DNA from 4 places in the Streptomyces sp. NPDC012508 genome. Region 2 is predicted to be linked to each of the others. Evidence: riboswitches for the same ligand, from Rfam matches in the RefSeq annotation. Region 2 holds a riboswitch; each other region holds the start of a gene.

Region 1 (5,529 bases), 810 kb from region 2:
ACCACGACGGCCTCACGCACTCCCTCCTGCGCGGTCAACTGGGTTTCAATCGCACCGAGTTCGATACGGTGACCGCGCACCTTCACCTGGTGGTCCCGCCGTCCCACGAAGTCGAGAGTGCCGTCCGCGTTCCACCGGACAAGGTCTCCCGTCCGGTACATGCGCGCGTCCTCCCCGTCGGCGAACGGGTCCGTGAGGAAGGCACGGGCTGTAGCCTCCGGCCTGCCGTGGTAGCCGTTGGTGACACCAGCGCCGCCGATGTACAGCTCACCTGTGACGCCGATGGGCTGGGGCTGGAGCGCCTCGTCCAGTACGTACAGCCTGGTACCCGGAACGGGCTTGCCGATGGACACCGGTCCGGGCGCCTCAAAGCGGGCATAGCTCGCCCAGACGGTCGCTTCCGTCGGTCCGTACTCGTTGACCAGCGCCACCTTGTCGCGCCACAGAGCGAAGTGGCGGTCCAGTAGAGACTGGGGCAGCGCCTCGCCGGCGACGGTGACGGTCTCCAGGAACCGCAGCGATTCAAGCCCCAGGTGTTCTGCGGCATCGAGCAGGACCGCATACAGCGACGGCACGCACAGCAGATGAGTGGCGCCGTGCGTGTCGGCCAACCGGGCCAGCAGCCCCGGGTCACGCACCTCGTCCTTTGCCGCGACAACGAGATGCCCGCCCGACGTGAGCGTGCCCCAGACGCCGGCGACGGACGAGTCGAATGCCAGGGGAGAGACGAGAAGGAACACGGGAGCGCCCGGGTAGACCACGCGGCGGGCGGCGGTGGAGGCCGCGAGTTGGCGGTGCCCGACGAGGACACCCTTCGGCTCGCCGGTGCTGCCGGATGTGTAGATCAGGTACGCAATGTCGTTGAGCAGGGCCATCTCGTCCGTGCGTGAAGGCGTCTCTGCATCGTGGTTGGAGGCGGGCCGTCGTGACTCCGTCGACTGCGTATGCTGAACCGTGACGCGCGGGAGGCCCGGCGCGACCTCGCGACCCGCGGTCGCCGCGGTCACCGCCACGGCCGTGACCTCGGCATCCGCCAGCACGGCGGAGATGCGGTCGTCCGGGTGTGCCGTGTCCACAGGCACATAGGCGGCCCCGCAGCGCAGCGTCCCGAGGACGGCGGCGACCATGGCGAGGGAAGGCTCGGCGAGTACACCGACACGGCTCCCTCGAGAGACATCGACGGAGGCGAGTTCACCTGCGATGGCATCCGCCCAGGCGTCCAACTCTCCGTAGGTGATCGACGTGGTCCCGCTGCTCACGGCCACACGGTCCGGATGCGTCCGCGCCCACTCGGCGACGCTCACATGGACGGGCACTGGCGCCTCTGCCGGCAGCTCCTCACCGTGCCCCAGGGCGAGAAGTGTGTCCGTGCCGACGTCGGCCGCCGCCACAGGCCGCATGGGCGGAGAGCTGGAGATGGGAGGTGCCGCGACCGGGCTCGGGACAGGGTCGAGCTCCGCGAGGGACCGCTCGATCACATCCAGCGTTGGTTCGTGGCGCAGCATCTCGCGGTGGCTCACCGCTACGGGAACGGTACGGATGTCACGGAAGCCGAGTTCCGACCAGTCGCGGTCGTCCTCGGACATCAGCGCCTTGTCCTCCGGATGGTAGCGATCCGCCGTTGCGAACAGACGCACGGGGACGTCCTGGAGCTCGGGGCGGTAGCCGGTGACCGAGGTCCAGAGTGATCCGTACACGCGCAGGCGTGCCTCGAACGCTGCGAGGTCTGCCTCAAGGATGTCGACCCCCTTGTTCTTGAGTGCGTCGAAGACCTGAGCCACGTCCAACTCGGAAGCTGCCAGTGGCAATTGATCGCCCAGGCCTGCAGCGGATGCGAGGCCGGCCAGGCGCTCATGGATCAGTCGATCCAGGTCGAGGGGCCTGCGATAGAGCGAGGTGTTGAACAGCGAGACGGAAAGGATGTTCCACTCTCCTGCCCGCAGGGCTCGCGCAAGCTCGTAGGCGAAGGTGCCTCCGGTGCAGTAGCCACCCAGGTGCAGTGTGCGCGGCAGCGAGGAGTCCTCCACCACGCGGACGAAGTCAGCGGTCATCTCTTCCAGGTCGGTGAACGGCAGGCCATCGTTCGGATCGAGACCACGTGACTGAAGTCCGAACACCGGGCGGTCGAAGGGCGCCCCACCGAATCGCTGCAGACCGATGACCCCACCGCCACCGGAGGGGAGCAGGAGCAGGGGTGTCCCTGCACCCTCGTCGTTCAGGGTCACCAGTCTCTTGCCGGCTGCCGGGACGCCGTTCCGGATCCAGTTGCTGATTCCGCGGAAAGTCTGCGCGTCGAAGACGACCTGAACGGGAAGGTCCGTTTTGAAGGCCTTGCACAGGGCGGTGGTCAAGCGGGCGGCGGCGAGCGAGTTGCCTCCGGCATCGAAGAAGTTGGCGTCGAGGGACTGCGGCGTCGAGCCGAGCACACGGAACCACTGCGTTGCCACGACCACTTCCACAGCGTCGCGTTCGACAAAGCTGGACACGGCGGTACTCCCTTAGGTGAATGGGCGGATCAAGTCGGGATGCCGCCGGCATGCAGACGTGGTCTCCGTTGCATGGCGGGAAGGCATGGACCATGAGGGCCTGTTCGCCGACATCCCGTCGAAGTTGGCGCCGGCCTCGCATGAGGTGAAGTCTCATTGAGCTCGGCAGGCAGCCGTACATGACCAACGGCTCCGCTCATCCGTGGATGCGGATCCCGACTTGCGTTGCGCCGACGCGCCCTCGGCACTTTGTGCCCGCAAGGAACGCGGGACACCGGACCTCACAAGCATGATCAGTCACTCGCTGCGAGGCTAGCAGAGTGTTCGAACCGGAGACGTCATGCGGGGCGACCTCGGTGTGGCGGCTCGCGCAGCCAACTCAGCTGCCAAGCAAGCCACATCGACTTTACAAAGAGGTGATCGATGTGCAACGTTCATCTCAGGGTGCTCTGCGTGCAGCGGCTTCCTTGCAGTCGTGTTGGCCAGGTCAAGCCAGACACCGCAGAACAGCACACCATCGTTTCGGGGGAGACGCACTGAAGATGACGTTTGCACAGGCAAGGGCTTGTCGCCCTCGGCTCTCCCTTCAGTTCGGATCAGTCTCCGCCCTCGGAGGACACGGCTCTGAGCCATCCGCGTTCGGGACGTCCGATGTTCGAATCCCTGCTTCCATCGACTTCCCCGGGGAAGTCGGCTTGCGCGGGTAGGGGCAAGCAACTCATACAAGGCGGCAGGGTCTTGGAAGCCGGTGCGATTCCGGCGCGGTCCCGCCACTGTGATTCAGGTAGTGCCTGACAGTCAGGAACTTGCCTGCCGCCTTCATTCCACTGCTAAGGGACGTGGAGATCCCTGAAGGAGGCATCATGAATGGCACATTCCAGCAGCAACAGCCAGTAGCGCGGTCGAAGGCCGTCGTAGAGCGCAGGGCGCCCTGGCAGCTGCAGTCCTGCGTCGCACGTAGACGCATTCCACGGACCTGATCCGACGTCCCACCTGTGGGAGCGCTCAGGCCTGTTCCCAACCGTCGGGCTGTCACGCTCCGCCGTCCTGCTCAGACGATGCTGCTCTGCCCCGTTCCCGCCGCCCCGGGACCGGAACCTGCTGGGCGCGTGCCGCATGCCCGTGCGCTGTCTTCCTTCTGAGCTCTCGTCATACGTGCTCAAGACGAGCATTTGTCTCTGTCCCGGCGGTCGAGTTGAGCTGCCGGAAACTCATTCCTTGAGGGGCTGTACACCGTGCTCCGACCCTTGCCCCTCAGGGCAGGTCATCGACCATGACCGATTTAACCCGTTCGCCAGAGTCTACTCCCATCCCCCTCCGCAGGAACTGGAGGTTCCAGAGCTACTGGCTGGGCACGACCGTGGGCGCCATTGGTACGACCATGTCGCTGCTGGTGTATCCCCTGCTGGCTCTGTCTCTCACTGGTTCCCCGCTACTAGCGGGGCTGCTGGCGGCGACGCAGGCGGCGACGGCCGTCGTGTTCGGCATCCCCGCCGGTGCACTCGCGGACCGATTCAGCAGGCGCAACCTCCTGTTGTCCTCCGAGGCACTCAGAACCCTGGCAACCGGCGCGGTCCTGGCATTGGTGGCCACGGACGCAGTGAACATCGCCGGGCTCTTCGTCGCGGCTGTGGTGCTTGGGCTGTCCGGTGCTATCGGAATGCCTGTGCGACGCCTTGCGCTGCGCTCCATCGTTCCGGACGAGCAGCTGCGTCAGGCGCTCAGCCAGGACGAGGTCAGGGTCAACATCGCCATGCTCGCCGGCCCCCCGTTGGCCGGCTCGCTGTTCGCGGTCGGCTGGGTCCAGCCGTTCATCGTTGCTCTCGCCTGCTACGTGGCGTCGTTCTGCTCGGCCTGTCTGACCCGCCTCCCGGCGACCGGACAGCAGCCTGGTCCGCTGAAGGCATCGAATCTGTTCCGGGGGGCCATGGTTGGCCCCAAGGTCGTGTGGAACGATCCCGTTCTCCGCGCGGTGACGGGGCTGATGACGCTCGAGAACTTGATCTTCGCCGCACTCAACTTGATTCTGATCAACCACTTTCAGCAACAAGGTATTGACGCCCGCACCATCGGCCTTGCCCTGTCGGGAGAGGCGATCGGCTACCTCACCGGTGCAGCGCTGGTGACAAGGCTGCACCGGCGCTTCCGCCCCGGTCTGTTGCTCCTGGGCGTGGTGTGGACCTCCTTGCTGGTCACGGCGGCACTTCTGTTCGTCACCAGCCCGCTTGGGGTGTTCCTGCTGCTCTTAGTCATCTCACTGGGCAAGCCCGCCCTCTACGTGCTGATCGACGTCATCGTCTTCCAGCAGGTCGACGACAGCATCCGTGGGCGGGTCATCTCCGGCAGCTTCACTGTTCTGGCCGTCGGTGGCCCCATCGGCAGTGCGGTCGCTGGACTGCTCCTGGGTCACCTCCCACACGCGGCGTCGATCGGGCTCTTCTGCCTACTCCTCATCGTCCCGCTCTGCGCGGGGACCCTCTCGCGGCGACTGCGCCGCGCCGAATGGCCCGACCAACCGTAAGGATTGACGTGCACACCGAACCACAGGGCCTTGGCGCCCTCGATGCAGCATCGGTCGAGGAGCTCGTCCGTCTCCAGGCCGCAGATGTCCTGGGCCTCCGAAGGGTGGAGGCATCGGAGAACTTCTTCAACCTGGGGGGCGACTCGGTGCGGGCCGGGCGCTTGGTCATGCGCCTGGCGAAGGCGTTGCCCCGTGAAGCCGAGGTCGACCTGCAGGATGTCTTCGCCGCGGGCGACTTCCGGGAGCTGGCCCGGCAGGTCAGTAGCAGGCTGGGGGGTGGCGAGTCGATCGCCGAGCCCGGTGTCACGGTGGCCCACAGCCAGGAGGATGATCTGCTGACGACACCGACGGCCTCGAGCGGTCAGGGTGGCCGTCGGCCGGTACCGCTGTCGTACGGCCAGCTCCGCCGGCTCCAGCGGGACGCCGACTCCGGCGGATCTCGCATCGCTCACCACGTCTCCCGGACGTTCCGGGTCCATGGCCGGCTCGACCTGAAGGCTCTGCAGGCCGCCGCTCACGCGC
Region 2 (5,529 bases):
GAAGGCGAGGACCTCGCGGATCTCGTCCTTGATCCGCTCCTCGTACCCTTTGGCGCCGATCCGGCCGGCCCGCAGCTCGGCCCGCGCGGTGCGCAGCTCGGGCGTCTGCGGGAACGACCCGATGGTCGTCGTCGGCAGCAGGGGAAGGCGCAGACGGGCGCGCTGCGCGGCGGCTCGCTCCGCGTACGGGTGCGAGCGCCGCCCGTCGGCGTCGGTGACGGCGGCGGTACGGGCCCGCACGGCGGGATCCCTGGTCAGTGCGGACCCGGCCCGTGAGGCCAGGTCGGCCCGGTTCGCCGCGAGTTCGGCCGCGATGGCGGCCGTGCCCCGGCCGAGTCCGCGCGCCAGAACGGCGATCTCCGCCGTCTTCTGGCGGGCGAAGGCGAGCCAGCGGGCGACCTGCGGATCGATGTCCCGCTCGGCGGTGGCGTCCAGCGGTACGTGCAGAAGGGAACAGGAGGCGGCGACGTCCACCTGGCCGGCGAGGCCGAGGAGCGTGCCGAGAACGGCCAGGGACTTCGTGAGGTCGTTGATCCAGATGTTGCGGCCGTCGACGACGCCCGCGACCAGCCGCTTGCCGGGCAGGCCGCCGACGGAGGCGAGGTCGTCGAGGCTGGCGACGCCCGACTCGGTGAAGTCGAGGGCCAGTCCTTCGACCGGCGCCTTGGCCAGGACGCCCAGCGCGTCGCCGAGCCGCCCGAAGTAGGAGGCGGCGAGCAGCTTCGGCCGGTCGGTCGCGGTGCCCAGGTCGCGGTAGGCGCGGGCGGCGGCGCTCAGCTCGGCCGGGGTGCGGTCCTGGACCAGGGCGGGCTCGTCGAGCTGGACCCACTCGGCGCCGGCCCCGCGGAGATCGGCGAGCACCTCGGCGTACACCGGCAGCAGGCGGTCCAGCAGGGTCAGCGGCTCGAAGTCCGGGGCCACGCCCGGCGCGGGCTTGGCCAGCAGCAGGTACGTGACGGGACCGACGAGGACCGGGCGGGCGGTGTGGCCGAGCGCCAGGGCCTCCTTCAGCTCGGTGACCTGCTTGCCCGAGTCGGTGGAGAAGACGGTGTCAGGGCCGAGTTCCGGGACCAGGTAGTGGTAGTTCGTGTCGAACCACTTGGTCATCTCCAGCGGGGCGGTGTCCTGGGTGCCCCGGGCCATCGCGAAGTAGCCGTCCAGCGCGTCGGCCGCGACCGCGGAGCGGTGCCGCTCGGGCACGGCGCCGACCATCACGGTGGTGTCGAGGACATGGTCGTAGTACGAGAAGTCGCCGGTCGGCACCTCGTGGATGCCGGCATCGGCCAGGTCCCGCCAGTTCGACCGGCGGAGGCCGGCCGCAGTCTCCCGAAGGGCGTCGGCGCAGACGCGGCCCTTCCAGTAGCCCTCGACGGCCTTCTTCAGTTCGCGGTTCTGCCCCTGACGGGGATAGCCGTACACGGTGGCTCGTGCTGCCGCGGCTGCGGACTTCGGTGTCACGGAACTCTCCTTCGCGAGATGTGCCCTTGAACGCCCCGGTGACGGGACGCGGACGCGAAGGAACGCACGACCGGGCGGACCACGTCGCGGACCTGCCGCATGTGCCGCTCGAGATACGCCGACCCGCCCACGAGGTCACCGGGATCACCGCACGCGAACGGTCGCGTACGGGCAACGGGCAGGTCTTCGGACTCGCGGGCACGTCTGCCGAGGCAGACACCTAATGGCCGTCGCTTCCCAGACCCGTACGGGCCCAGTGCGTATGACGGCGGTCGTTCCCGCTCACCGCTGCGGGGCAGTCCCGGATTCCCACCGGGTTCCCTCTTACGACGCATCCCGCCATGGGGTCCCCCCATGCCGTTCAGGCCATGGGGGAGGACGGGGCGAACCAGCTGCAAGGGCCACCTTAGGCGGACGGACGGCGCCACCGCACACGCTTGCCCGCATTCCGGAACGCGCCGTGACGCGCCGGGCCGGCTCTCCTCCCGTATCCCGGCGCGTCGCGGGGGCCCGGCCGGGTCAGTTGCGGCTCGCGGTGCAGTCCGCCGGGGTGGGGCGGCCGGTCGGCCAGGCGAGGCCGACGAAGCGGATGCGGCCGGGCGCGTCGGGCGCGAGTTCCACCACGGAGACCGCCTTGTTGTACGGGTTGCCGTAGTTGTCCAGGCAGATCCAGCCGCTGGCGCCGTCGACCTTGCCCATCCCGTGCAGCCGCAGCCATGCGTCGCTGATCCGGCCCAGGGTGGGGATGACCGGGTCGCCGTCGTCACGCATCCGGATGGCGGTGACCGCGGTGAGCCCCGCGTCGTAGAACGTGATCGTCCGCGAGTCGGTGAGTTCCACCGGGCCGATGTCCCCGATCTCCTTGCCGGCCGCCAGCTCGGCCAGGGTGCGGAAGGCGGCCGCGGAGCCGCCCGTCGCGGGTGCCTCGGGGCCGCTCCAGGCGTCGGGGTGGGCGACCGCGGCGTACTGGAGCGTCACGCCCTTGCGGAAGGCGTTCCAGTCGAGGAGCTTGTCCGAGGAGAGGGTGGAGGCCCCGGAGCCGGTGATGATCGTGTACTTCTTCTCGGTGCAGCCCCGGTTGCCCAGTTCGTTGACGAACTGCCGTAGCTGGACGGGCCGTCCGGCGAAGTAGATGACCTTGGCCGCCGAGGTGCAGATGGTGTCGACCATCTGGTCGAAGGCGTTGGCGGTCGTGCCTTCCTCGTGGAACTCCTCGGGCGCCCGGTACTGCTCGGGGGCGCGGGGCGATCCGGCGGTCCGTTCGGCGAAGGCGCGCTTGAGCGCGTCGACGTAGTTGTCGCCGGTGCGGATGTCCTCGACGACCAGGGTGTGCTTGGGGTCGATGCCCTCGTTGAAGTGGGACAGGGCCCTGGCCTGGTCGGTCGTGGTGGGGACGACCCGGGCGAGGCCCGGGTACGCGTCGGGCCTCTGCGCACTGTTGCCCGAGTCGTCGGCGGTGATGGGACCGCCGACGACGGGAATACCACGCTCGCGGGTGAGATAGCCGATGGCGGCCTGGGTGGTGGCCGTGGAGACGTCGAAGCCGATCACGGCCCGGAGGTTGTCGGTCGCCGACTCCGACATGGTGCCGAGCTGTTCGGCGACGGGCCGCCAATGCGTGTGGCTGCGGCCGGGGTTGGCGAGCAGGAGCCGTATCGCCGGCTTCTTGCTGTTTGAGTCGTGGTTGGCGCGGTACTGCGCCAGGTAGGCGCCCTGCACCTCGTGGAGCGTCTTCTGCTGCTCGAAGGCCTGCGCAGGTGCCATCGGCAGCATCACGGCGACGGAGACGTGCGGTTCGCCCTTGATCCGCTCGTTCTCCGCCTTGATCCGCGCGCTGACCTCCCTGAGGTTGTCCGCGAAGACGAAACTGCCGTCGGTGACGCCCGTGCACTCCCGGGATCCCTCGGGTCCCCGTTCCTCGACGCCCTTGCCGCAGGCCGGATCCGGACCGAGGACGACGATGCCGGCCCATACGGCGGCGCCGAGCACGGCCAGGGCGACGACGAGGGCGGCCGCCTTGGTGAGCGGTCCGCCGGGGAGTCTTGCGATGAACGACGTCATGACGCGGCACCTTCCTGGACGGGCAGGTCGGGAGCCTGAACTCCGGCCCGCAGACGGGCAGGCCAGGCGGCGGACGCCTCGCGGTAGGCTGCGTGCGCGGCCTTGTTGCCGTACAGCGTCTCCAGCGCGATGCGGACGGTGGTCAGCTCGTCCTCGCGCGGCGCGAGGGTGAGCGGGTCGGAGAGCCGCCACAGCAGCGGCACCAGGGAGGCGATCGCGTCGTGGTGCGGCCCGGGAGGGTCGCTGCGGCAGGCGGTGCACGAGAGGAAGGGGCTCCCGGCCGGGGGCGCGTACCCCTCGCGCGGGTGGGGCGCTGAGCAGACGAGATTGAGCGACGTCAGCCATGCGCCGGGCGGGACGACGGTGAACCGGTGGTGCAGGACGCCGACCACCTCGTCGACCCGGCCCAGTGCCAGCGTGTGGTGCAGATACGTGTCGCCGCGCGGATCGCACAGGGAGCGCAGCCGGAGCTGGGTGTCGCGCCAGCGGTCGTGGGTGACGGCGGCGGCGAGCCGGTGCCGCAGCAGCAGATCGAGAGCACGGTCGCCGTCGAGACAGGAACGGGTCCGGTACTCGTCGGCCTCACGCACACGGACGGCGACCAGCTCCTCGGAGTGGTCCTCGGGATGGGAGTACGTCCACAGCCCGCGCCGGGTGCCAGCGTCGGCCGCGGCGGAGAGCAGCACCAGTCGCTCCCGTAACACCGGATCGGGCAGCAGCTTCGCGAGAAGCGCGGGCGCGGCCTCGTCGAGGAGTTCCCCGCCTCGTATCGTGCCCACCTCCTCGACACGGCGCACGGCCGCGTCCGCGAGGATGCGGGCGCTCGCCGCGCGGCCGCCGCTGTAGCGGGCGACGACGCGGGGGAGGTGGTCGGGGTAGTCGACGGAGCTGAGCATCTCCGCGATGTGGGCGGGTTCGATGTCGGGGATGCTCAGGACCAGCGGCCGCGCCGGCGGTACGGCGTCGCCGCCGACCTCGCTCAGCGGCGGGTAGCCGTGGCCCCTGCCGAGCAGCGTGGCGAGGGCCACGGGCCGGGTCGGGGCCTTGCCCGGCGCGGCGCCGTGTCCGGGGAGTCCGGCGTCGAGCAGGTCGAGGAAGACGCGTCCGACGTCGGTGTGGGCGTTGTCCAGAAGCAGCAGCGGGCGTGGCTTCCTGTTGAGCCTGCGCAGGGTGCCGTAGTTGGCGTCGATGTCGTCGAGGAGCGCGGCGACGAGGTGTTCCTCCGCGCTGCGTCTGCGGTCGTCGAGCCGGCGGAAGCCACGGACGAACTGGAAGAGCCGCTGCAGCGAGTCGCCCTGATAGCCCTGGTTGCGGTGCAGCCGGGCGCCCCACCAGGCGAGCGCGCCCTTGTCCGGCTCGCTCCGCACGAGCTGCGCCCGGGCGGTGTCGAGGACGATCCCGGCGATGGTGTCGAGGCCGGGGACGGCGGACAGGACCAGCGGGAGGTTGTCCGTGACGACGTCGAACCAGCGGCCGAGGCTCTCCCTGCGGCGCCGTACGTCGGGGTCCTCGGCGGTGATGAGGGTACGCAGATCGGCCTCGGCCCGGCGCAGATCGGGCGGTCGTACGTCGGTCTCGTCACTGTTCAGCGGCCGCCAGGCGGTGACGACGAGGAGGCCCAGCGACAGCCGTGGGAAGGCCATCGGCTTGCCGAAGTGCCTTACCTCGAGGCCGAGTTTGTACGCGAGGAGATACAACAGGTGCGTGATGCGGGAGGCGTTGGGTACGTCGTCGTCACCGTCGGCCACGCCGGGCTCGCCGAAACCCGCTGCCCCGAGGTCGACCCGGGCGAGCGGCACCCGGCCGTTGTACGCGTCATGGACGGCGCCGAGGAGGGCGGTCTTGCCGCTGCCCCGCCCCCCGACGATCCGTACGACGGGCGCGCCCCTGGGATAGGCGAAGGGGACGAGGTACCCGTCCTTGTGATGCAGCCCCACCAGCCGCGGGACGAACCCCTCCTGCAGGGCCTGCTGACCGTACAACCTCCCGCCCATGGCGCTACCGCCTCCC
Region 3 (5,529 bases), on a different contig from region 2:
GAAGACGCCCGGGTCGCCGCCCGAGACGACCGCGACCCGGCGCCCGCGCCGGGCCAGGTCGAGGGCGAACTCGGCGCGCTCGGACTCGACCTTGTTGTCCGAACCGTGCCGGAGCTGGCCGGGGCGCAGCGCCGGGACCCGGTCGAGGTACGTGGTGTAGCCGACCAGGTCGTCGGCGTTGACCAGTGCGCCGCGCGACTCCGGGGTCAGCCAGGGCGCGCCCGCCGGACCCGTGCCGACGACCACGACCTCGCCGCCGGTCTCCCGGGACTCGGGGGTGACGGCGTCGATACGGGAGGGCAGCACGGCCACCGAGAAGTACGGCACCGTCTCCGCGTCGACCTCGGCGAGGATCTCCGTCCGCTCGCCCGCCATGAACGCCCGCTCCACGTAGCGCGCGTCCTCCAGCCGGCCCGCCCGCTCCAGGGCGCGCCGCACGGTGGGGAACGTGCGGCCGAGCTTCATCACGACCGCCGAGTCCGTGCCCGCGAGCCGTGCCGTCAGCTCGTCCTCCGGCAGCGTGCCGGGAATGATCGTCAGGACCTCCTCCGCCTCGCACAGCGGCTCCCCGAGCCGGGCGGCGGCGGCGCTGACGGAGGTGACACCGGGGATGACGGTGGTGTCGTAGCGGTCCGCGAGGCGCTTGTGCATGTGCTGGTACGAGCCGTAGAAGAGCGGGTCGCCCTCGGCGAGCACGGCCACCGTGCGGCCGGCGTCCAGGTGGGCGGCGAGGCGGGCGGACGCCTCCTCGTAGAAGTCGTCGAGCGCGCCCCGGTAGCCGCCGGGGTGGTCCGTGGTCTCCACCGTGAGCGGGTACATAAGCCGCTCCTCGATGTGGTCCTCGCGGAGGTGCTCGGCCGCGATCGAGCGCGCGATGGAGCGGCCGTGGCGGGCGGAGTGGTACGCGATCACGTCGGCCGAGGCGATGGCCTTCACGGCCGCCAGCGTCATCAGGTTCGGGTCGCCGGGGCCGAGGCCGACGCCGTACAGCTTGCCGGGGGCGTCGGCGCTCATGCCTGGATCTCCGCTTCGGTCGCGAGGGCGTTGATCGCGGCGGCGGTCATGGCGCTGCCGCCGCGCCGGCCCCGTACGACGAGGTAGTCGAGGCCCAGGGTCTGGGCGGCCAGCGCGTCCTTGGACTCGGCGGCGCCGATGAAGCCGACGGGGATGCCGAGGACGGCGGCCGGGCGGCCGGCGCCCTTCTCGATCATCTCCAGGAGGTGGAAGAGGGCGGTGGGCGCGTTGCCGATGGCGACGACGGAGCCTTCGAGGCGGTCGCGCCAGAGTTCGAGCGCGGCGGCGCTGCGGGTGGTGCCGAGCTCGGCGGCGAGTGCGGGCACGGACGGGTCGGAGAGCGTGCAGACCACGTCGTTGTCGGCGGGCAGCCGCTTGCGGGTCACACCGCTGGCGACCATCTGCGCGTCGCAGAGGACGGGTGCGCCGGCGCGCAGGGCGGCGCGGGCGCGGGAGACGACCTGCGGGGAGTAGGCGAGGTCGCGGACGAGGTCGGTCATGCCGCAGGCGTGGATCATGCGGACGGCGACCGTGGCGACGTCGGCGGGCAGATCCGCGAGGTCCGCCTCGGCGCGGATCGTGGCAAAGGACTGGCGGTAGATCTCCGCGCCGTCCTTCTCGTAGGCGAACATCGTGTCGTTCTCGCTCATCTCGTTGTGCGGGCCGTTGCGACTGCTTCGGTCAGGGAGTTACGGGGGGTGGGGCGGCCGTCCACGAGGTAGGTGCCCTCGGCGGTGGCGACGACGTCGACCCAGGTGCCGGGGGCGCCTTGGGGGTGGCCGCAGCGGCGCTCGCACCCGGAGAAGTGGACGGGGACGCCGGGCGCGCCGGGAACGGCGTCCGCGCGGACGTCGGCGAGGGACTTGGCACAGCCGGGCCGCCCGGTGCAGGCGCCGACGCCGACCCGGGGGTCGTCGGGTCGGGTGATCAGCCCGGCCGCGTCCAGCTCGGGAAGCCGTGTGCTGGGGGACCCGACGACGACGGCCCCGCGCCAGGGCGTGAGCCGCACCTCGTCGGCGGGCAGCAGCGCGCGCAGTTGGGCGACGGTCAGCCGCCCGAGGGGCGCGAGGACGTGCAGCGCGTCGCTGCCGAGGAGCCCGGGCGCGGGCGGCGCGCCGTGCGGCAGCGGCGGCGCGGGGACGACGGGACGGGCGTCGACCCCGGCCCGCGCGAGCGCGGCGGCGAGGTCGAGGAGGCCGGCCCCGGCGCCCGGCGCGTCGGTCGTTCCGGCGCCCGCGCCCGGGGAGTCCGCGGGTCGGAGGCCCGGCAGCTTTTTCGCGTCGGCGGCGTCGATGGCCTCCGCGCCCGTCGCGCCGGCGCCCGGCAGCTCCTTCACACGCCACGCGCCGTTCCCGGCCGCTTGCGCGGCCCGCAGGAACGCGTCGGCCGCGGCGAGCGCCGCTCGCGGCGCGTCGGCGCCCGCGACGCGGAACGCCTGCCCGCCGACGTACAGCAGGGCGTCGGCCGCGCGCGGGACCGCGCCGACCAAGCCCCCCGCCGAGGCCCGCGCTCCGCCGGGCGGTCGGCTGCCGCCCGTGACCCGGGCTTCGTCCGCCCAGGGTCCTGCTGCGATCAAGGTCACATCTCCCCCGAGACCGGCCACGTCACCGCGGCCGTCGTCCAGGGCGAAGAGGAAGCGGCCCGACAGGGCAGCCGTCCAGGGCTCCGCGCACAGCAGCGCGTCCAGCTCGCGGGCCCACAACTGCACGTCCGCGTGGCCGAGTCCGTCCAGTCCGGCCGTCGGCGAGGCGACGATGTTGCGGACGCGTTCGTGGGTGTCCGAGGGGAGAAGGCCCGCTTCCGTCAGGCGGTCCGCGAGTTCCGCGCCGCAGCCCTCGCCGAGGCCCCGCAGCTCCACGTTCCCCCGGGACGTGACCGTAACCCGGCCGTCGCCCAGAGACTCCGCCGCCGACGCCAGGACGTCGATCTGACGTGGCGTCAACAAGCCTGCGGGCAGGCGCAGTCGGGCGAGACCGCCGTCGTCGGCGGGGTGCAGGCGCAGCGCGCCGGGGCAGGCGTCGCCGCGGTCCCGTATGAGAGGTTCGCCCCGGTTGGGCGTTGTGGGTGGGGTGGGCGACATGGCCGCGAGCATACCCACGTGATTCCGGGCGACCCCTGGGGACGACCCCTCCCCGCCGTGCGCACGATCTACTATGCAGAACGGCATGGGGTCCCAGGACCCCGGGGAGGAAGCCCGGTGAGAATCCGGCGCGGTCCCGCCACTGTGAGCCAGGCCCCGGAAGGGGCCGGGTGAGTCAGGAACTCCCGCCGTCCATACGACCACCCGGGGCGCGGACAACCCCGAGGAAGGCCTGCGCACGCATGCGAATTCTGTTGCTGTCGCACTCCGACACCGACCTGCTCAGCGCCCGCGCGGCCGGCGGCCCCGTCGCGTACCGGTTCGCCAACCCCTCCCGTCTCGCCCTGGACGATCTGCCCGGGCTGCTGGACGACGTCGACCTCGTTCTCGTACGGCTCCTCGGCGGTCTGCGTGCCTGGGAGGAGGGCCTCGAGGCCCTGCGGACGGCGGAGAAGCCGCTGGTCGTGCTCTCCGGCGAACAGGCCCCCGACGCCCAGCTGATGGAGGCCTCCACCGTCCCCGTCGGCGTCGCCACCGAGGCGCACGCCTACCTGGCGCACGGCGGCCCCGCCAACCTGGAGCAGCTGGCGCGCTTCCTCTCCGACACCGTGCTGCTCACCGGCCACGGCTTCGACGCCCCGGCCGCCGCGCCCACCTGGGGCCCGCTGGAGCGCACGCCCCGGACGACCGACGGCCCGACGGTCGCCGTGCTCTACTACCGCGCCCACCACATGAGCGGGAACACCGCCTTCGTCGACTCGCTCTGCGAGGCGATCGAGGACCAGGGCGCCCGCGCCCTGCCGCTCTACGTCGCCTCCCTGCGCGCCCCCGAGCCGGAGCTGCTCGACACCCTGCGCGCGGCCGACGCGATCGTCACCACGGTCCTCGCGGCCGGCGGCACCAAGCCCGCCGAGGCGCAGGCCGGCGGCGACGAGGAGGCGTGGGACGCGGGCGCGCTCGCCGCCCTCGACGTACCGATCCTGCAGGCGCTCTGCCTCACCGGCTCGCGCGCGGCCTGGGAGGAGAACGACGAGGGTCTCTCCCCGCTGGACGCCGCGAGCCAGGTCGCCGTGCCCGAGTTCGACGGCCGGCTCATCACCGTCCCGTTCTCCTTCAAGGAGATCGACGAGGACGGCCTCCCGGCCTATGTCGCCGACACCGAGCGCGCCGCGCGCGTCGCCGGGATCGCGGTACGGCACGCCCGGCTGCGCCACATCCCGAACGCCGGGAAGAAGCTCGCCCTGGTCCTCTCCGCGTACCCGACCAAGCACTCCCGGATCGGCAACGCGGTCGGCCTCGACACCCCCGCCTCCGCCGTCGCGCTCCTGCGCCGCCTGCGCGAGGAGGGGTACGACTTCGGCCCCGTCGAGGAGATCCCGGGCCTGGTCTCGGGCGACGGCGACGAGCTGATCTACGCCCTGATCGAGGCGGGCGGCCACGACCAGGACTGGCTGACGGAGGAGCAGCTCGCCCGCAACCCCGTCCGTATCCCGGCCGCCGACTACAAGCGCTGGTACGCGACGCTCCCGGCCGAGCTGCGGGAGGCCGTCGAGGAGCACTGGGGCCCGGCGCCGGGCGAGATGTTCCTCGACCGGTCCCGCAACCCCGAGGGCGACATCGTCCTCGCCGCCCTGCGGCGCGGGAACCTGCTGATCCTCATCCAGCCGCCGCGCGGCTTCGGCGAGAACCCGATTGCGATCTACCACGACCCCGATCTCCCGCCGTCCCACCACTACCTGGCCGCCTACCGCTGGATCGCGGCGCGCGCCGAGGACGGCGGCTTCGGCGCGGACGCGATGGTCCACCTCGGCAAGCACGGCAACCTGGAGTGGCTGCCCGGCAAGAACGCGGGCCTGTCCGCCGCCTGCGGCCCGGACGCGGCGCTCGGCGACATCCCCCTGGTCTACCCGTTCCTGGTCAACGACCCGGGCGAGGGCACGCAGGCCAAGCGGCGCGTGCACGCGACCCTGGTCGACCACCTGGTGCCGCCGATGGCGCGCGCCGACTCGTACGGCGACATCGCGCGCCTGGAGCAGCTGCTCGACGAGTACGCGCAGATCTCCTCCATGGACCCGTCCAAGCTGCCGGCGATCCGCGCGCAGATCTGGACGCTGATCCAGGCGGCGAAGCTCGACCACGACCTGGGACTCGAGGACCGTCCGGAGGACGACGGCTTCGACGATTTCCTGCTGCATGTCGACGGCTGGCTGTGCGAGGTCAAGGACGCGCAGATCAGGGACGGTCTGCATGTGCTCGGCGGTGCCCCGACCGGCCCCGAGCGCGTGAACCTGGTCCTCTCGATCCTGCGCGCCCGGCAGATCTGGGGCGGTACGCAGGCCCTGCCGGGTCTCCGTGAGGCCCTGGGTCTGGACGAGTCCGCCGCGACCCGGACCACCGCCGACGAGGCGGAGGCGACGGCGCGCGAGCTGGTCGAG
Region 4 (5,529 bases), on a different contig from region 2:
GAGTCGCACCTTCCTGCCGGCTGCAAGGTGACTCGCGACGGCCTGGAGAAGGGCTGCCGCGGATCGCAGCGTCCAGGGCCCCCGCGAAGGCACGTCCTTCACCTGATCGCACCAGGTTTCACCCTTGGCCACGAGCTGGAACTCAATGCCTTCACCAGCCTGCCCCACAGGCTCAAGACGGATCCGCGAGGCCTCTCCGCGCAGGAGGTCCGCAACCTTCAGCGCGGTCCACCAGTCCTCATATCGGTTGCCCGCTTTGTCCGCCGTCCCGCCCGACAGCCCCATCGCGCATCACTTCCCCAGGACGCCGCAACGGACTCCTCATCCGGGGAGTCCACGGCCAAGAACTGTATTACCCGCCGCCCCTTCCGTGGCCTGCGTTTCGAGCACGCTCTCCACGCGGACACTCGCTGTCCAGTTGGCCACGGCCGAGCCCCGAGGCGCCGCACGAAGCCTGCCGACACGGGATCGGGCACCTGCGGCCTCGACGCACCGGTGCGCAACCGCACTCCCATGCCGATAATTGCGCCATCATGCACAAGTGCAAAGACCGCCCAGCCCAACCCATCCCTGACGGGCAGTCAGGAAAGTCAGCAACAGGTCAGCATCGGTACCGCCCGGGACCGCCGCCGGACGCCGCGAACCGCCAAGATCAACAACCGGTCTCGCCCGCTCTGACCTGCGAAAACCCTGCTCAGCGGATCGCCTGTCACTCTCACCAGGAGGTACCCATGAGGATGCTCATCAACGTCCCGGAGACCGTCGTCGCCGATGCGCTGCGCGGGATGGCCGCCGCGCATCCCGAGCTCACCGTCGATGTCGAGAACCGTGTCGTCCTGCGCCGCGACGCGCCCGTCGCCGGGAAGGTGGGGCTGGTGTCCGGGGGCGGGTCGGGGCATGAGCCCTTGCACGGGGGGTTCGTCGGGCCCGGGATGCTGGCGGCCGCGTGCCCCGGGGAGGTGTTCACGTCGCCCGTGCCCGACCAGATGGTGCGCGCCGCCGCCGCCGTCGACAGCGGGGCCGGCGTGCTGTTCGTCGTCAAGAACTACACCGGTGACGTGCTCAACTTCGAGATGGCCGCCGAGCTCGCGGAGGACGAGGGCATCCAGATCGCCAAGGTGCTCGTCGACGACGACGTGGCGGTGACGGACAGTCTGTACACCGCCGGGCGGCGCGGGACCGGGGCGACGCTCTTCGTGGAGAAGATCGCCGGGGCGGCTGCCGAGGAGGGTGCGCCGCTGGAGCGGGTGGAGGCCGTCGCGCGCCGGGTGAACGAGCGGTCACGGAGTTTCGGTGTGGCGCTGAGCGCCTGCACCACACCAGCGAAGGGCAGCCCCACGTTCGAACTTCCCGAGGGCAAGCTGGAGTTGGGTATCGGCATCCATGGGGAGCCGGGGCGTGAGCGGCGGCCCATGATGACTTCGGGAGAGATCGCGGACGTGGCCGTCGACGCCGTACTGGAGGACCTGCGGCCGTCCGGACCGGTCCTCGCCCTCGTGAACGGGATGGGCGCGACGCCGCTGCTCGAACTGTACGGGTTCAACGCCGAGGTGCAGCGCGTGCTGAGCGAGCGCGGGGTCCCGGTCGCCCGCACGCTGGTCGGCAACTATGTGACCTCGCTCGACATGGCCGGCTGCTCGGTGACGCTCTGCGAGGCCGACGAGGAGCTGCTGCGGCTCTGGGACGCGCCCGTGCAGACTCCGGCGCTGCGCTGGGGCCGGTGAGAGGGGATGCCCGAAGTGAGCGAGTGCGACGCCGCGTTCTTCCGTCGTTGGCTGACCTCGGCCGCGGCCGTGATCGACCGTGAGGCCGAGCGCCTCACCGAGCTCGACTCGGCGATCGGCGACGCGGACCACGGGGCCAATCTGAAGCGGGGGTTCGCCGCCGTGGCCGACGTGCTGGAGAAGGAGTCGCCCGAGACCCCGGGAGCCGTACTCGTCGCCGCGGGGCGGCAGTTGATCTCCACCGTGGGGGGCGCGTCCGGGCCGCTGTACGGGACGCTGTTGCGACGGACCGGCAAGGCGCTCGGCGATGCCCCTTCGGTGACGCGGGAGGACCTGGCCGCGGCCCTGGCCGCCGGGGTCGCCGCCGTCGGGCAGCTCGGCGGAGCCCAGGTCGGGGACAAGACCATGCTGGACGCGCTCGTTCCGGCGGCCGAGGCGCTCGGTGACTCCTTCGCCGCCGCCCGGGACGCGGCCGAGCGCGGCGCCCTCGCGACCGTACCCCTCCAGGCGCGCAAGGGCAGGGCGAGCTATCTGGGCGAACGTTCCATCGGGCATCAGGATCCCGGGGCCACCTCGTCGGCCCTGCTGATCGCCGCCCTTGCGGAGGTGGCTGCCGCGTGACCGGTCAGGTGGGCGTGGCGGGAACGGTGGGCATCGTGCTGGTCTCGCACAGCGCGGCCGTGGCCGACGCCGTCGCCGTGCTGGCCCAGGGGCTCGCGGGCGGTGGGCCGACCGCGCCCGTCGCCGCGGCCGGGGGCGCTCCCGGCGGGGGTCTCGGCACGAGTTCCGAGCGGATCGTCGAGGCGGCGAAGGCGGTCGACGGGGGCGCCGGAGTGGCCCTCCTCGTCGACCTCGGCAGTGCCGTCCTCACCGTCAAGGCGCTCCTCGCCGAGGAGGACGAGCTGCCGGAGGGTTCGCGCCTCGTGGACGCACCGTTCGTCGAGGGCGCCGTCGCCGCCCTCGTCACGGCGAGCGCCGGCGGGGACCTGGACGCGGTGGTGGCAGCGGCCTCGGAGGCGTACACGTACCGGAAGGTGTGAGGCGGGGCGCGGGAGGCGTGCGCAGGGGGCCGACAGGGGTGCGTGGGGCGCGCGGGAGATCCGTCACACACCGTCCCCGGGAGCACCCGTGTTGTGATGTACCTGGTCAACCCACTAATGTCACAGCGCCTTGGTGTACGGGAAACCGGTGCGGTACCGGTGCGGCCCTCGCCACTGTGATCGGGAAGTCCGGCTCCATCCCTCCGGGGAAGCCACTGGACCGCCGCGGGAGACCGCGGAGGTGTGGGAAGGCGGAGCCGCGGCGGCATGACCCGTCAGCCAGGAGACCGGCCAGGGTGCGTTGTCCATCCACGAGGTGCTGGAGAGGGTCTCCCAACCATGCATATAGCCGAGGGGTATCTGCCCCCTGTGCACGCGGCCGCCTGGGGCGTCGCGTCCGCTCCCTTTGTCGTCCACGGTGTCCGCGCCCTGACCCGTGAGGTCAAGGCCAACCCCGAGTCCACCCTGCTGCTCGGTGCGTCCGGTGCGTTCACCTTCGTTCTGTCCGCGCTCAAGATTCCGTCGGTGACGGGCAGTTGCTCGCACCCGACCGGGACGGGACTGGGCGCGATCCTGTTCCGTCCGCCCGTGATGGCGGTCCTTGGCACGATCACGCTGCTGTTCCAGGCGCTGCTGCTCGCCCACGGCGGGCTCACCACACTCGGCGCCAACGTCTTCTCCATGGCGATCGTCGGGCCGTGGGCCGGTTTCGGTACGTACTGGCTGCTGCGCCGCTTCGACGTGCCGCTCATGGTGAGCGTGTTCTTCGGGGCGTTCGTCGCCGACCTGTCGACGTACTGCGTGACCAGCGTCCAGCTCGCGCTGGCCTTCCCGGACCCGGGCAGCGGTGTGCTGGGTGCGCTGGCCAAGTTCGGCGGGATCTTCGCCGTCACGCAGCTGCCGCTCGCCGTCAGTGAAGGTCTGCTGACGGTACTCGTCATGCGGCTGCTCACGCAGTCCAGCAAGGCGGACCTGACCCGCCTCGGCATCCTGCTCCCGTCCCGGAAGAAGAACGAGAACGCGGAGGCGAGCGCCTGATGAGCCGGAACGCGAAGATCAACACGCTGCTGCTGCTCGTCGTCGCGGCGCTGGCCGTGCTCCCGCTGGTCCTGGGGCTCGGCGACCACAAGGAGGAGCCGTTCACGGGCGCCGACGCCGAGGCCGAGACGGCGATCTCGGAGATCGATCCCGACTACGAGCCGTGGTTCTCCCCGCTGTACGAGCCCGCTTCCGGTGAGATCGAGTCGGCGCTCTTCGCCCTGCAGGCCGCCATCGGCGCCGGGGTGCTCGCGTACTACTTCGGTCTGCACAAGGGCCGCAAGCAGGGCGAGGCCCGCGCCGACGCGAAGGCGCTGCGGTCGGCGTCCGTCGGCGAGTAGCCGCCGGTGCTGCCGATCGACGCGGCGGCGCACAGCAGTCGCTGGCGCCGCCGCCACCCGTGCGAGAAAGCCGTGCTCGGCTTCGGTCTGACGCTCTGCGCGGTGTGCCTGCCGCCGTGGCCCGGTGCCGTCCTGGTCGCGGCGGCCACCCTGGCCGTCCTCCTCGGGCCGGCCGGGGTGCCGGGGCGTCAGCTGTGGCGCGCGTTCCGTATCCCTCTGGGCTTCTGTGTGACGGGGGCGATCCCGCTGCTCTTCGAGGTGGGCGGGGACCGCGGCATGGTGGCGCTCGCGCACGACGGTCCCGTTCACGCGGGTGAGTTGTTGCTGCGGACCTCGTCCGCGTCGCTGGGCGTGCTGCTGTTCGCCTTCACGACGCCCGTGTCCGACGTACTGCCCCGCCTGGTGCGGGCCGGGGTGCCGGCGCCCGTGGTGGACGTGGCCCTGGTGATGTACAGGATCAGTTTTCTTCTTCTGGATGCGATATCCAAAATCCGGCAGGCGCAGGCGGCCCGGCTGGGACTGACCACGCGCGCGGCGACCTGGCGTTCCCTCGCCGGGCTGGGCGCGACGGCGTTCGTCCGCGCCTTCGACCGGGCGCAGCGCCTGCAGACGGGCCTGGCCGGTCGGGGTTACGACGGGACGCTGCGGGTCCTGGTGCCTGAGGCGGCGGTCTCGGGCCGCTTCCTCGCGTCGACGGCCGGCCTGCTCGCCGGTCTCGTCGCCCTCACTCTCGTACTGGAAAGGTCCCTGCCGTGAATCCTGCGCCACCTGTCGTGGAGCTGGTGAAGGCCACGTTCGCGTACGAGGACGGGCCCGTCGTCCTCGACGGCATCGACTTCGCGGTGCCGGAAGGCCGGGCGGTGGCGCTCCTCGGCCGCAACGGCGGCGGCAAGACGACGATGCTGCGGCTGCTGAGCGGGGGCCTGCGCTGCGGAAGCGGCGCGCTCCGGCTGGACGGCGAGGACGTGTCGTACGACCGGAAGGGGCTGACCCGGCTGCGTACGACGGTGCAGCTGGTCGTCCAGGACCCGGACGACCAGCTCTTCGCCGCGTCGGTCGGGCAGGACGTGTCGTTCGGCCCGATGAATCTGGGGCTGCCGGAGGAGGAGGTTCGGCTCCGGGTCCGCGAGGCGCTGGAGGCGCTGGACATCGTCGCGCTGGAGGACCGGCCGACCCATCTGCTCTCGTACGGACAGCGGAAGCGGGCCGCGATCGCGGGCGCCGTGGCGATGCGCCCCCGGGTCCTCATCATGGACGAGCCGACGGCCGGGCTCGATCCGCACGGACAGGAGCGGCTCCTGGAGGTGCTCGGCCGGCTGCGGGAGTCGGGCACGACGGTCGTGATGGCGACCCACGACGTCGACCTGGCGCTGCGCTGGGCGGACG

Evidence for each region. Region 2 has a riboswitch for cobalamin ahead of metE (5-methyltetrahydropteroyltriglutamate--homocysteine S-methyltransferase). Riboswitches for the same ligand answer to the same signal wherever they lie in the genome.
Region 1: linked by a shared signal. The riboswitch ahead of ACFY8U_RS06620 (MFS transporter) and the one ahead of metE (5-methyltetrahydropteroyltriglutamate--homocysteine S-methyltransferase) in region 2 are both predicted to bind cobalamin.
Region 3: linked by a shared signal. The riboswitch ahead of cobN (cobaltochelatase subunit CobN) and the one ahead of metE (5-methyltetrahydropteroyltriglutamate--homocysteine S-methyltransferase) in region 2 are both predicted to bind cobalamin.
Region 4: linked by a shared signal. The riboswitch ahead of ACFY8U_RS35105 (energy-coupling factor ABC transporter permease) and the one ahead of metE (5-methyltetrahydropteroyltriglutamate--homocysteine S-methyltransferase) in region 2 are both predicted to bind cobalamin.

The regions. Positions count from the first base shown of each region.
Region 1 is NZ_JBIBEO010000002.1:130,032-135,560, forward strand. It holds gene ACFY8U_RS06615 (amino acid adenylation domain-containing protein) at 1-2,486, opposite strand, end outside; adenosylcobalamin (AdoCbl) riboswitch at 3,199-3,348, shown strand; gene ACFY8U_RS06620 (MFS transporter) at 3,760-5,007, shown strand; gene ACFY8U_RS06625 (condensation domain-containing protein) at 5,016-5,529, shown strand, end outside.
Region 2 is NZ_JBIBEO010000002.1:941,874-947,402, reverse strand. It holds gene metE (5-methyltetrahydropteroyltriglutamate--homocysteine S-methyltransferase) at 1-1,458, opposite strand, end outside; cobalamin riboswitch at 1,618-1,829, opposite strand; gene ACFY8U_RS10325 (hypothetical protein) at 1,978-3,519, opposite strand; gene ACFY8U_RS10320 (hypothetical protein) at 3,516-5,513, opposite strand.
Region 3 is NZ_JBIBEO010000004.1:425,779-431,307, forward strand. It holds gene ACFY8U_RS16210 (precorrin-2 C(20)-methyltransferase) at 1-1,014, opposite strand, end outside; gene ACFY8U_RS16215 (precorrin-8X methylmutase) at 1,011-1,646, opposite strand; gene ACFY8U_RS16220 (cobalamin biosynthesis protein CobG) at 1,661-3,106, opposite strand; cobalamin riboswitch at 3,165-3,298, shown strand; gene cobN (cobaltochelatase subunit CobN) at 3,337-5,529, shown strand, end outside.
Region 4 is NZ_JBIBEO010000013.1:32,282-37,810, forward strand. It holds gene ACFY8U_RS35085 (hypothetical protein) at 1-285, opposite strand, end outside; gene dhaK (dihydroxyacetone kinase subunit DhaK) at 732-1,724, shown strand; gene dhaL (dihydroxyacetone kinase subunit DhaL) at 1,731-2,345, shown strand; gene ACFY8U_RS35100 (PTS-dependent dihydroxyacetone kinase phosphotransferase subunit DhaM) at 2,342-2,764, shown strand; cobalamin riboswitch at 2,851-3,075, shown strand; gene ACFY8U_RS35105 (energy-coupling factor ABC transporter permease) at 3,104-3,802, shown strand; gene ACFY8U_RS35110 (energy-coupling factor ABC transporter substrate-binding protein) at 3,802-4,143, shown strand; gene cbiQ (cobalt ECF transporter T component CbiQ) at 4,150-4,899, shown strand; gene ACFY8U_RS35120 (ATP-binding cassette domain-containing protein) at 4,896-5,529, shown strand, end outside.